DNA from 4 places in the Lactiplantibacillus argentoratensis genome. Region 1 is predicted to be linked to each of the others. Evidence: predicted binding sites of a transcription regulator. Region 1 holds the regulator's gene; each other region holds the start of a gene.
The links. The regulator Rex, encoded in region 1, represses fermentation and respiration genes when NADH is low (regulators of the CRP and FNR family bind a similar motif). The targets are predictions, from matches to a motif close to TTGTGAANTANTTCACAA.
Positions count from the first base shown of each region.

Region 2: the regulator Rex is predicted to act here: its motif matches at 2,561-2,578, upstream of adhE (bifunctional acetaldehyde-CoA/alcohol dehydrogenase).
Region 3: the regulator Rex is predicted to act here: its motif matches at 1,286-1,303, upstream of pplA (extracellular electron transfer flavoprotein PplA).
Region 4: the regulator Rex is predicted to act here: its motif matches at 1,917-1,934, upstream of V7R88_RS13925 (shikimate dehydrogenase).

Region 1 covers NZ_CP147647.1:571,594-575,141, reverse strand. Annotated here, with positions in the region: gene groL (chaperonin GroEL) at 1-29, opposite strand, end outside; gene groES (co-chaperone GroES) at 85-369, opposite strand; gene V7R88_RS02685 (type II CAAX endopeptidase family protein) at 562-1,206, shown strand; gene V7R88_RS02680 (redox-sensing transcriptional repressor Rex) at 1,337-2,014, opposite strand; gene V7R88_RS02675 (ABC-F family ATP-binding cassette domain-containing protein) at 2,183-3,548, shown strand, end outside.
Region 2 covers NZ_CP147647.1:3,000,210-3,003,757, forward strand. Annotated here, with positions in the region: gene adhE (bifunctional acetaldehyde-CoA/alcohol dehydrogenase) at 1-2,535, opposite strand, end outside; gene V7R88_RS14300 (universal stress protein) at 2,826-3,287, opposite strand; gene V7R88_RS14305 (PadR family transcriptional regulator) at 3,476-3,548, opposite strand, start outside.
Region 3 covers NZ_CP147647.1:875,752-879,299, reverse strand. Annotated here, with positions in the region: gene pplA (extracellular electron transfer flavoprotein PplA) at 338-1,264, opposite strand; gene V7R88_RS04090 (NAD(P)/FAD-dependent oxidoreductase) at 1,547-3,457, shown strand.
Region 4 covers NZ_CP147647.1:2,912,905-2,916,452, forward strand. Annotated here, with positions in the region: gene V7R88_RS13915 (FAD:protein FMN transferase) at 1-183, opposite strand, end outside; gene aroD (type I 3-dehydroquinate dehydratase) at 217-975, opposite strand; gene V7R88_RS13925 (shikimate dehydrogenase) at 999-1,883, opposite strand; gene V7R88_RS13930 (LysR family transcriptional regulator) at 2,022-2,951, shown strand; gene V7R88_RS13935 (MFS transporter) at 2,985-3,548, opposite strand, start outside.

The DNA.
Region 1 (3,548 bases):
TCTTCAGAGAACTTTAATTCTTTAGCCATTATCTCTATTCACCTCATGAATTTAATTTATTTTAAGTTGCGCAATTTAAATGGATTAGTCTTCGATTGCAACGATATCTTTTTCGTGCAATACCAAATACTTAGCACCTTGATACTTGACTTCGGTACCGGCATACTTATCGAATAATACTTGATCGCCGACCTTCACGCTGGGGTCAACTTTTGTCCCGTTATCTAAAACACGACCGTCATTGACGGCAACAACCTTACCGCTTTGGGGCTTTTCCTTAGCGTTATTGGCAATGACAATACCGCCAATTGTTTGTTCTTCTTCTTCTTGTTGTTGCAAGATAACGCGATCTCCTAATGGTTTTAACACGTGAATCCCTCCATTTATTCTTTTTTAGCACTCCTCAACCTCAAGTGCTAATTACATTGTCAACTATATCATTTTAATTCAAGATTGCAAGTGATTTGTCAATTATTAGTCAAAGAATGTCAAATCGACTATAATGAATACTATTGAAGTATCAATAAATCTTAAATCAAACTTTTAAAAGGACGTGACTTGATGGTTAATCGCCGCCAATCAATCTTTATTCTTATCATCTACTTTATTATTTACGCACTACCGAGCGTCCTTGTGACTGCTTTCCATCAGCTAGGGGCCCAAGTATTCGTGATTCAAACGGTCGACTACTTAGTCGGTGCAATCCTACTCATCTGGTTGGCGAGTCGCATGCGGACAAAAAACGTTGTTGAAAAACAACCAAGTAACTGGTTCATGACGTTCATCTGGGGATTGATTGGACTTATCCTAGTCATCCTCGGTCAAGTCATTATTTTAAAAATCACGGCTTTGATGGGCCAATCAACAGCCTCAACCAACACGACCACCCTCTTAACCGTTGGGCAACAATATCCCGCGTTCTTCCTAGCCATCATTGTCGGTGCACCCATTATGGAAGAAATCGTCTTCCGCAAAGTTATCTTTGGTAATCTAAGTGCGGTCACCGGCCAAATCGGCGCGGCCTTGATTTCCAGTGTGCTATTTAGTTTTGCACATGCGGATGGTCACTTTATCCTCTACGCCTTTATCGGGTTATTATTCTGCTGGCTATATCGGCACACCGGTCGGATTCAAACGTCAATGACGGCGCACATCTTAATGAATGCCTCGGTCGTGTTACCTACGTTATTAGGGCTAGTACACTAACATAACTTCTAGGCCAAACGATTACGGTTGGCGTTCACCAGCTATTGACTCTTAGTACGCGAAAAGGCTTCCCTGAAAAATTCAGAGAAGCTTTTTCGTATCAGTTTAACCTCAAAGATGAAACTGATTATTAATCTTCAGTCTCATTTTCATCGTCATTACCATTGTCACCTAATTGCTGACCGTAATGTTCAATGAAGTAGATCAATGTTTGTAATTCGTTGGTCAAATCAACGTTCTGCACCCGTACTGTCTCCGGAACGGAGATTCGTAACGGCGTGAAGTTCATGATTCCTTTGACGTTTGCATCAACCAAGTCATCGGTAATTTTCTGAACAACCGTGGTTGGTACCGTTAAGATAGCAATCTCAATCTGTTGTTCGATCAATTGCTTTTTGAGCTCCGTCATTGGGTACACTGGAACCCCACTTTGGACCGTATTGGCAATCGCCTCGTTGACATCAAATGCTGCTGAGATGCGGACATTACTGTTTTTGTGAAAATTAAAGTTCAGTAGGGCGTGGCCCAAATTACCGACCCCAATTAAAGCAACATTCGTTAAGGTGTCTTGATTTAAAATCTTTTTAAAAAATGCGAGTAACGTTTCAACGTCGTATCCATACCCTCGTTTTCCGAGCGCCCCAAAATACGAGAAATCTCGCCGAATCGTTGCTGAATCTACTTTAACCGCCTCGGACAACTCGGTCGATGAGACCCGCTTCTTATCTGCATCTAGCAAGATATTTAAGTAGCGGTAATAAATCGGTAACCGTTTTGCCGTTGCCCGTGGAATTTTTGTTTCTGCCATTCGGACGTGTCCTCCTAATTAAAAGTTTGTGAATTTGCTGACACTATTCTAGCATAACGTGTGACTTTGTGAAATAATAATTACTTATTATTCCTAATAATTGGGTCAGACCGTTACAATATGCTACAATTATGTCACGAATTAAATGTGAAAGGAGCTTAATAAAGCGTGATTTTACTACAAGTACAGCAAGTTATGCGGCGTTTTGGCGCCGATGTCTTGTTCGATAACGTACAAATGGACATTCAAGAACACGCCCGGGTAGCCCTCGTCGGTCGAAACGGGGCCGGAAAATCAACCTTACTTAAAATGATTGCCGGTGAAACGGTACCGGACGAAGGCCAGATTTCAATGCGTAAGGGCTTAACGATCGGTTACTTGGCGCAAGACCAGGGGCTAGATAGCAACAATACGATTTGGGAAGAAATGAGTAGCGTCTTCGCTGAGTTACATGCCATCGAAAAACGGATGCATCAGCTCGAAAATCAATTGAGTGACCCCGCAATTATGAATGATGAGCAGGCTTATCAACAGACGTTGAAAACCTATGATCAAATTCAGACGGAATTTCAACAGAAAAACGGCTACGGTTACCAAGCCGAGATTCGAGGCGTGCTGCACGGTTTTCAATTCGACGCCGACGTGTACGATAAGTCGGTCACGGCACTATCTGGTGGGCAAAAGACCCAGTTGGCCTTGGCCAAGTTGTTACTTGAAAAACGGGACTTACTCATCCTTGACGAACCGACGAACCATTTGGACGTCGAAACCCTTACTTGGTTGGAAAGTTATCTCCAATCTTATTCCGGCGCGCTGCTAATCGTCAGCCATGACCGCTATTTCTTAGACCGGGTCGTTAACGAAGTCTATGACTTATCACACCACGAAATGGTGCACTACACTGGCAACTACGACCAGTTTGTGCAAGAAAAAGCGGCCCGAATTCAAGCACAGTGGAAACATTACGAAAAACAACAGGCAGAAATCAGCAAACTTGAAGACTTTGTTAATCGTAACATTGTGCGTGCTTCTACGACAAAACGCGCCCAGGCTCGGCGGAAGCAGTTAGCCAAGATGGACCGCCTTGACCGCCCTGATAGTGACGAGAAAACTGCCCACTTTGGCTTTCATGCGGCTAAACAAAGCGGCAACATTGTGTTGACCGTCAAAGATGCAGCCGTGGGCTATGATGGTCAGATTCTTTCGGAACCCGACAACTTGAATATTAAGAAACATGAAGCTATTGCTATCGTTGGACCGAACGGTATTGGCAAATCGACTTTCCTAAAGAGTATTTTGGGACAGATTCCATTCATTAAAGGCCAGGCCGTTTTTGGCACCAACGTCGTTACGGGCTACTATGATCAAGAGCAACGTAATTTAAACGACAAAAAAACCGTCCTCAGTGAACTTTGGGATGAACATCCCACCACTCCTGAAAAAGACATTCGGACCATTTTGGGCAGCTTTCTCTTCACTGGTGAAGACGTTGATAAACCCGTTCATGCCCTATCTGGTGGCGAACGGGCCCGAT
Region 2 (3,548 bases), 590 kb from region 1:
GCGTGGGTTAGCGGTCGTGCATTGGTCTTCATAGGCCAATTCGGCTAATTCGTCGACGGTGGCGTCAAAGTGCTTCTTTTCGACCCGGTTGGCTTTCAAGGACAAGGTCACATCCATTGAATGAGCCAAATCAATGTAGGCTTTAACTAAGCTTTCTTTGAGTTCTTCGTCAGTCTTGCCTGGTAACCCTAAGGCCCGGGCAATGTTGGCATAGTCGGCTAAGGCAGTATTGTGGTTGTACTTCGGCCACATTGCTAGCTTCGTTGGGATTTCAGCATTGTAACGAACGACTTGCGGATAAGTGATCGCAATTGCCAATCCGTGTGGTAAGTTGAATTCCCCGCCTAATTTATGGGCAATCGAGTGGTTGATACCCAAGAAGGCATTGGCAAAGGCCATCCCAGCTAACGTTGAAGCATTGTGCATCTTCTCACGAGCCATCTTGTCGCCATCATAAGAAGCTTTCAAGTACTTGAAGGCTAATTGCAAGGCTTGAATTGACCAGCCGCGTGTGAAGTCAGAAGCCATCGTTGAAACGTAGGCTTCGGTTGCGTGGGTAATCACGTCGAGACCCGTCCAAGCCGTCGTTCGCTTTGGCACCGTTTCAACAAACTGTGAGTCAACGATCGCAATATCTGGTTGCATTGCGTAGTCCGTAATCGGGTACTTGACGTGCGTCTTGGAGTCCGTAATAACCGCGTATGGCGTTACTTCAGAACCAGTCCCAGAAGTCGTTGGAATCCCAATATAAGTTACTTTTTCAGATACTGGTACTTTGTACGTCCGCTTCCGGATATCCAAGAACTTCTGTTTAGCACCTAAGAAGGAAGCTTCTGGGTGTTCATAGAAGAGCCACATCCCCTTAGCGGCGTCCATTGCAGAACCACCACCGAGTGCAATGATTGTATCTGGCTTAAAGGCCTTCATCCGGGCAACCCCTTTGTAGACCGTGTCAGTCGACGGGTTCGGTTCAACTTCTGAGAAGATGTCGATATCAACCGGATCAGTCCGCTTGTTCAAGACCGCCGTTACGCGGTCAGCATACCCAAATTCAACCATCCCAGGATCACAAACTAGGAAAACCTTCTTAATCCCGGCCATGTGTTCCAAGTAGCGAACGGAATTGCGTTCGAAGTAGACTTTGGGAGGCATTTTGACCCATTGCATGTTATTACGCCGTTTTGCCACAGTTTTGATATTAATCAGATCCATATCCGTAACGTTATGAGAAATCGAGTTGCCACCATATGATCCCGTGCCCAGAGTTAATGAAGGCGCCATGTTATTGTAGATGTTACCTAACCCACCAACTGAAGATGGCGTGTTAACTAAGATCCGGCAAGCTGGCATTTGTAGGCCAAATTCTTTGACCAACGCATCATCGGTCGTATGAATCCCAGCAGTATGGCCTAAACCACCATAGTGAAGTAATTCATTAGCCCGCTTGAAGGCCGCTTCATGTGAGTCTGCTTTGTAAACGGTCAGAACTGGTGATAATTTTTCGCCGGATAGTGGGTACTTGATACCGACACCGTTAATCTCCGCAATCAAGACCCGGCAATCCTTAGCGACATCTTTCAACCCAGCCATTTGTGCGATTTGATAAGCAGTCTTACCAGCAACTGGACCACGAACTGTGTGCCGGTTAGGATCAATGACAGCATCACTCAAGGCTTGAACATCTTTAGGTTTAACGTAGTAGCAACCTAAGCGAATAAATTCAGCTTTAACTTCAGCATAAATTTCTTTGTCAATAATGGCACTATTTTCAGAAGCACAAATCATCCCATTATCAAACGTCTTCGATAAAACAATATCGTTAACCGCCTGCTTAATGTCAGCTGTTTTTTCAACATAAGTTGGACCGTTACCAGGACCAACACCCAGTGCTGGTTTACCTGATGAGTAAGCGGCCGTCACCATACTTGGACCACCGGTAGCTAAGATTGTCGCAACATCCGTATGGTGCATCAAGGCGTCGGTTGCTTCAATGCTTGGGTGTTCGATGTATAAAACAGCATCAGCTGGACCACCAGCAGCTTTAATCGCTTCCCGCATCACATCAGCAGCCGCAGAACTACATTTCTGAGCTTGAGGATGGAAACCAAAGACGATCGTGTTACGACCTTTTAATGAAATCAACGTCTTGAAAACCGTTGTTGAAGTTGGATTCGTTACGGGTGTAACCCCGGCTACGATACCAACTGGTTCAGCAATTTCCATTAGTTGCTCTTCATCGTCTTCTTTAATGACGCCGACTGTCTTATCATGGCGCATGCTGTTCCAGATATATTCGCTGGCGTAGATGTTCTTAATCGCCTTATCTTCAACAACACCCCGACCGGTTTCCTCAACCGCCAACTTGGCTAACTTCATATGATTGTCCAGTGCGGCAACCGCAACCTTTTCACATAAATCATCGATTTGTGCTTGGGTATATGACTTCAAAATAGCTAATGCTTTCTTAGAACGTTGAACTAATTGATCAACTTCGTCAGTAACTTTGCTTGTTTGATTTTTTTCTGTCTTAATCATGAAGTGCTTCCTCCGTTCAATTCCTTTGTGAATTAATTTACAAACTTCATTATAGCCGTCCTTGCTCATAATGCAACAATAAATCTAAAAAATATTTAATAACGTCAAAATGGCAAGCTTATAAACGCCTATATATCAGTACTTACGTCCAATATAAAAATCCCAATCGTTAAGTTCATTAATGAACAATTGAAACCAAAAAACAACCGCAAGCTCCTCATTAGCCATGATGAGCTTGCGGTTGTTAAAATTTCATCAGCTTGGATCTTAATCCCTGTCCCGAGTCTTGATTACCGAACAACGATAACTGAAATAGGTGCTTTTCGGGCTAAACGCGGACCAATTGCCCCAGCAATCTTAGAATGTGGAAATTCGGTATCGGCACCGGTCACTAATAGATCTGGTTTAAATTCTGGAATAACTTGCTCTAAAATGACGTCATCCACATCACCGCCTTCATAGACAAGCGGCTCTACTTGATTAACGCCTCGTTGTTCAGCAAGCTGAACATACTCGGCAACAACATCTTCAACGTGTTTCCGTTTAGCCTGGATCTTCGACGGTGTTAATGAATCAAAGATATTGATATCTTCGCTTTCCAGCACCGAACAAATTCCCAACGGAACATCATAGTCGTGGGCCAAAGTCGTTGCGTATCGAAACGCACGTTCTGAAGAGGTATTATCGTCCTCATCAACGGTTAGTAAAATTCGCCGATAGACAAGTGGCTCTTGCATTTTTTGATTTTCCATAGTTAATCTCCTCATTGAAGTGAATTGATATTGACCACTGCCATTATACCAGTTTCAGAATTCAAACGGGACCATTTCTCACACGACTCAATCATAAGCCGTTTTCTATCAAACAGCGCTCTCAATAATTAAGAGTAGCTTTTAACGTACGATTCCAGCCACCAGTTAGCGTGACACCACTATCCCCATTACTCCGGTAAGGCTTTCAACGTCTGCTTCAACCAATTCACATAGTAGTCTTCTCGTCCGATCGCATGTTGT
Region 3 (3,548 bases), 300 kb from region 1:
CCTATTTTTAATTTCAATTGTCATTATACCAAAGTCTTGATTCATCCGGTGAGCCTGTTTGCATGCCAGCCAGCTTTTCATTGCCAGCCACCACCTGTACTTGCCAAAAACCGTCCCACACGGTGACCAAGTGACCAACTATGGCAATTTCACACTTAGCATTCACTGCCATTATGCCTTTCTTTAACTCACCTATCCTTGTGAGAAATGAGCTTGCTCAAGATCACACCGGCTGAGACTATCTAAACTAAATTTCAAACTGTCTGGTTGTTCAGTTAAAAACAAAAGGCCCTCAGCATGCGCCTCAGGCCTCAAAAGAATCTAATGATTAAATTGCTTATTCAGAGAAAATCATGTTGTCAACAGTAATCGTGTTGGTGTCACCCTTTTGTGCCGCGTTTTGTAATTGTTCCGCGTACATAATAAAGGTGTTAGAAGATTCAGTGGCACCCGTGACAACGTCAACCTTAGTTGGATCACTACTCTTAACTAATGACTTGTTCAAAGCTGGTTGATAAGTCTTAGGGTTAGTCTTAGCAACCTTCTTCATTTGCTTGTTGTAAGCTGCATCGTCAACTTTGGACTTGCCATTCTTGTTCACTTGGTTATATTCAGACTTCGTAATCTTATTATCCTTGACCGTGATTGCGAAAGTAACTTTGTAACCGTGTGAGTAGTTCTTTTCGTTCAACTTGTAGGTACCATCTTTCATCTTGGCACCATTGTCAATCTTAATGGTCGACTTGTTACCCGCTTGGGCAGCTTGAACTAATTGTTGTGTGTAGTTTTGGAAGGTCTTTGATGATTCAGTCGCACCAGTCACAACGTCAATGGAGCCTACGTTACCAGTAGCAGCAGAACCGGTCAAAGTCTTGTTTAACTTAGGCATGTAAGTCTTCGGATTAGTCCCGGCGATCTTCTTCATTTGCTTGTTATATGAAGTATCATCGGTCTTTGACTTGCCATTCTTGTTCACTTGGTCATAACTGGACTTCGTGATTTTACCGTTATTATTAACTGTGATACTCATCTTAGTCCGATAACCATGTGAATAATTTTGTTCTTCAAGGTTATAAGTACCCGCTTTCATTTTGCTGCCAGCGGTTAATTTAGCAACCTTAGTTGTCTTAGCTGATGAGCTTGAAGATGAACTCTTCTTGGATGAACTCGAGCTAGAACTTGAAGAACTACTGCCACAACCTGCTAAAGCTAAAGCTGAAATTGCAACAACTGAAGCACCCGTAATAACTGATTTGAATTTCATGATATCCCACTCCTAACCTTTTTGTATGAAAATTCACATTAATCTTAACGTTTAAACTGGTAATAGTCAATCCCATTCCATTAAAAAAATGATATTTTAGCCTAATAATAGCGGTATTGACAACGTTTTCCGTTCAAACTCCGATGCCACTATTTTCGCGGCTTAGATAATGTGATAGTTTATGCATTCTTTCCCATAATCCATAGACAACCGCTTACATTATCGTTATAATTATTAGTGGAATTATCTTTTTACACTATTATTCAAGGGAGTTGTTACGCAATGGCAAAGAAAAATATTGTCGTTGTCGGTGCGGGGTTTGCTGGTGTTTACGCAACTAAGAAACTGTCTAAGCATTTCAAAAAAAATGCAGACGTCGAGATTACGTTGATTGACCGGCATTCATACTTCACGTATATGACTGAATTACATGAAGTTGCTACCGAACGGGTGGAACCTGAGCATATCCAATATGATTTGCAACGGTTGTTCGCACGGCGAAAAAACGTTCGTCTCGTGACCGATACCGTGACGGGCATCGACAAAAAGGCACAAACAGTTACTACCGAACACGGAAGTTATCAATATGATCAACTTTTAATTAGTTTGGGTGGGGAATCCAATGACTTTGGGACTCCCGGTGTTAAGGAACACGGCTTCGAATTGTGGTCCTTCGAACAAGCGATGGCATTGCGCGCTCACTTATCTGCAATTATTCGGCGGGGGGCGGCGGAGCTCGACCCTGCTAAGCGCAAAGCCATGTTGACCTTTACAGTCTGTGGTTCTGGTTTTACTGGTTCTGAACTGATTGGTGAATTAATCGAATATCGTGATGTTTTGGCTCGAGACAACAAGCTCGATCCAAGTGAAATCACGCTCCAATTGGTCGAAGCAGCGCCGACTATTATTAACATGCTCAACCGGACGCAAGCCGGTAAGGCCGCTAAGTACATGGAAAAACATGGTGTCAAAATCATGACGAACTCCATGATTACCGAAGTCTGTGAAGACCATGTTAACTTAAAAGGCAAGGATCCAATTCCAACCTACACGTTAATCTGGACAGCCGGTGTTCGTGCTAATAGTATCGTTAAAAAGTTTGGCATTGAAACTAACCCCCGCGGTGGTCGCTTGATGGCCAATGAATTCATGCAAGCTAAGGATTGTAACAATATCTTCTTAGCCGGTGATTCAACCAGCTACCAAGAACCTGACCAACCACGGCCAGTCCCACAAATCGTTCAAGGGGCTGAAGAAACTGCAGCTAAGGCCGTCGAAGGTATTATTAAGAACGTTGACCAGACTGACGTTACGATCAAACCATTTAAGGGCGCTTATCAAGCATCCGTCGACTCAATTGGTTCCAAATATGCCGTTGCACAAGTTTTAGAGAAGTGGAACGTCTCTGGTTTTATTGCCGTGCTTTTAAAACACGCCATCAACTGGATGTACTACGTTCAGATTTTCTCAGGTTACTACCTATTCCAGTACTTCATGCACGAATTCTTCCGGACTCGTAATAACCGTAACGTCTTCCGCGGTTGGGTCTCACGGGCTGGTAACGTACTCTGGAGTGTGCCACTGCGGTTCTTCTATGGTGCTATGTGGTTATGGGACTGCTGGACTAAAGTTCAGGGATCTGAATCCTGGTTCACCGACAAGTTACGGTTACCATTCGAATGGATCACCGTGGCCGCAACTAGTGGTGCGTCTCAAGCAACTAAAGCCGCTGCAACCAGTGGTGCTTCTGAAGCTGCCACGTCAACCGCTAAAGCCGCTAAGGGTGTCTTCAGTCTTTCATACATGTACGGTAAAGAACCCCTGATGGTCTTTGACAAAATGCCACATTGGTTCGAATCAATTACCAAGGTATTCATTCCTAACATGCAAATGGCCCTCTTCTTCCAGAAATTCATGACTTGTGTTGAAATCGTCATTGCATTATGTATTTTCTTCGGACTCTTTACTTGGTTTGCTAACGCAGTCACCATTGGCTTAGTTGTCGTCTTCTGCTTATCTGGCATGTTCTACTGGGTCAATATTTGGATGATCTTTGTTGCCCTTGCCTTAATGAACGGTTCCGGACGGACATTTGGGTTAGACTACTGGGTCGTTCCGTGGATGCAAAAACACCTTGGACACTGGTGGTACGGCAACGTTCGTTCTCATTACGACGGTGTTAAAACCCGCTAGATGCGTTATAATTAATTAAATCCTTTCCCGATGGTTCAAGGGTTGTTTTTCCCCCTTGAACCATTTTTTATTTCATTGAATTGGAGGGTTA
Region 4 (3,548 bases), 680 kb from region 1:
GGCATATTGATTGATCGCAGCTAATTCTGAATCGGCACGATTGACAGAAAAGACACCATCCATCCGCTGCAAGTAATCATAGACCGCTTCGACTGCTAACTGATTCGGCTCAAATAATGTCAGCGAGATGACGGTTCCCATCATCGTAAATTGTGAAACATACTTTTTTTGTGTCCCAATCATCACTCTGACCTCACGATTTCTTTCAGTTATGCCTTAATTTAACTTCAGATCTTCCAATTCCGGCCGTAAATTTTCAAGTGCAATTTGCCCAGGTGCCGAAGCCGCCCCGACCGTTGCAAATGATAAACAAGAGCCGAACACTTCACCAGCAAGCCGTGACACTTTTCCTAAGTCACCCATCGACATTGTGATTACTGGCTGTGGTAGTGTTTGGCGTGCAATATTAGTCGCTGTCAGTAATGTTAAGACATCCTCCACCGATTGTGGCATCACAGCCATCTTAGCAACGTCAGCACCATAATCGACCATACTAGTCAGTCGCTTAACGATCTCAGCAACCGCCGGCGTTTTATCAAAATCATGATTACTCATGATCACAACTACTTGATGCTCATGAGCTGCTGCAACAATTTGCTTAACAGCTTGTTCGTCATGGTAACGTTCAACATCTAATGCATCCGTGAACCCACCATCTAAGACCGTCTCACACAGTTTAAAATACTCAGTATCTGATAGTGCTAATTCGCCGCCTTCACCTTTAGTTCGGAAAGTAGTTAATAAGGCAATATCACCTAAAGCCTGACGAAGTTGCTGACCGGCCGATTTCAACTGTTCTGGATTAGTTACATCCTTGAAAAAATCAATTCGCCATTCAACGACATCTGGCTGTGCAGCTAAAATCGGTGTCGTCGCTGCTAAAATATCATTAATCGTCGTTCCTGTGATAGGCACTGCCAACTTAGGTCGACCACTACCAAGTTCAATATTTCGTAGCTTTATCGCTGGTTGCATCTTAACTTGCCTCCTGTCATCAATTATTTATCCTGATCATCACTAAACAGAATCTGATGAATGTAATCAACTGGCATGTCTTCGCCAGTCCACAGCTTAAAGGCTGCTGCACCTTGTTCAAGCATCATACCTAAACCATTGTAAACATGCTTTAATCCTGCTTGACGAGCTACCTTCATTAATTTAGTCGTTCGTGGTGCATATACTGTATCAAACACAATTTGGTCTGAGCTGAACCAACTAGGATCGTCCACAAGCGTCTTATCTTCAAGTGGTTTCATTCCAACACCTGTCGAATCAGTATAGATATAAGAGCTTTGGATTTCCCGTTTGAAATCATCACGATCTTCTAATGAGTGTAAAGTGGCGTGACAGTCGGTCTGCTCATTAATTAGTTTAACGTTCCGTTCGGCATTTGCCCATGTTTCATCGTGCATATTAAAAATAGATATTTCTTTGACACCATCCAATGCAGCCTGCACTGCGATCGCAGTCCCGGCACCACCAGCACCAGCTAGCGTCATTTTATGTTCGCGAATATCCAAGCCTTCATCCGCGAGCGCTTTCATAAATCCGATGCCATCAGTCGTATAACCTGTTAAAACACCATCATCATTAACAATTGTATTAACCGCACCCACCATTTTAGCTGCTGGATCAAGCTTATCAAGCAATGGAATCACTTTTTGCTTGTTTGGCATTGAAATATTGGAGCCACGCATATCAAGTGTTCTGATTGACTCAATTGCACTTGGCAGCGTTTCATTCGTCACTTCAAATGCTAAGTAAGCGTAATTTAGTCCTAATTTAGCAAAAGCATTGTTATGCATAGTTGGGGACATTGAATGACGAATTGGATACGCCATTAAACCAATCAGTAAAGTATGCCCATCAATTCGTTCTGCCATGAAAAACCACTCCTAAATATTATTTTTATCTGTTTGTTACTCAATTCACTTGTTATGTTAGCAAATTAGTTTAATATAATAAATATGGATGAGTTGTTTAAATCATCAAAGTTATCTATGAGTAAAGGAGCATTCCTCATGAATTTAAGACATTTAGTTTTTTTCAAAGAGCTAGCTCGAACACAACATATGGCAAAGGCTGCCGAAAACTTAGGTATCTCACAGCCTTCGTTGAGTTATGCCATCAAAAAACTCGAACACGAATTGGGTGTTCCACTTTTTGAAGCAGATGGCCGTAATATCAAGTTAACATCAATTGGCGGTGTTTATTTGAAATACGTCACTGCTACTTTAAATGATTTATCACAAGGCAACGAACTCGTCAAACAACTTATGGATCCAGATACCGGTCATGTTAAATTAGGATTTACCTACACCCTTGGACAGCAACTAGTTCCTGAGTTACTGTCCCATTTCAAAAATCAAAGCGAAAATCAAGCAATTACTTTTGAGCTTGGTCAAGGAAACTCCGGTGTGCTCCTGCAAGCACTAGCCGATGAAAAATACGACATCGTTCTAGCCTCTAACGTCGATAGACTGGGTGAGCAGCTAACTGCCCATCTCTTTGACTTTATCCCACTAGTTCAACAAGAAATTGTTGCAGTTGTTCCAAATGATCATCCCGCGGTACAAAAAAATCCGCTACACGTTGAAGACCTAGCACCTTATCCAATGATCTTATTTTCACAGAATAGCGGCTTGCGACCATTAATCGACCAAATCCTATCAGCAGCCCACGTTCAGCCCAAGGTAGCTTATGAAGTAGAAGAAGATCATACTATGGCTGGGTTTGTTCGTTACAATATGGGTGTTGCGTTAATGCCCTACTTACCACTTTTAAATCCCGAGCGTGTTCAAATCAAACACTTAGCTGATCAGCCATTACAACATCAAATTTACTTAGTCGTTCGTCGCAGTGGTTTTATTACACCTGCCGTCCACCGTTTCCAAGAGTTTATTCGCAGTTATTGTTGGCAACATTACACTAATCAAGAACGATCAATCTAAAAATTGCGCCTTTATTGAAGGCGCAATTTTTAATTAACTTTCAACACCGGAAGCAGCCGACGTACGTGTTGACCGACCACCATGTTTCACAATCAATGCTAAACCAACCCCAATTAACGTAATCACAATGTTCATTAGAATTATCATCCGTGGCGCATCAGCACCGGTAACTTTTGTCAAGTATGCCGCAGCTGATAATACAGCATAATTAGCCACGCTTGAGGCAATCATTACAAGGGATGTCGCTAGACCTTTACTATCTGGAAAGAAACCAATGGTCGTAGAGGTCGCCAATTGTAGTACCCCACCAGCAGCAGCGTAACCAATAACAAAACTACCAATATAGAGAATGACTGGATTATTAATGAAATAACATAACATTAACATGACGATTGAAATACTTGGATATAGTACTAATACGGTCGTCTCTTTCAGCCCCATATGGATAAACTGAGCAGTTAATAAGACCGCTACCGTTGCACCAACCGCATAAAATGATTGCAGGATACTGGGGTCTTTGATTCCGTAACTAGCTCCTAGCTCTTGATTGCAATTCAACCAAATCATAAACGTCGCTGAACTAGTAAAACCAATTAA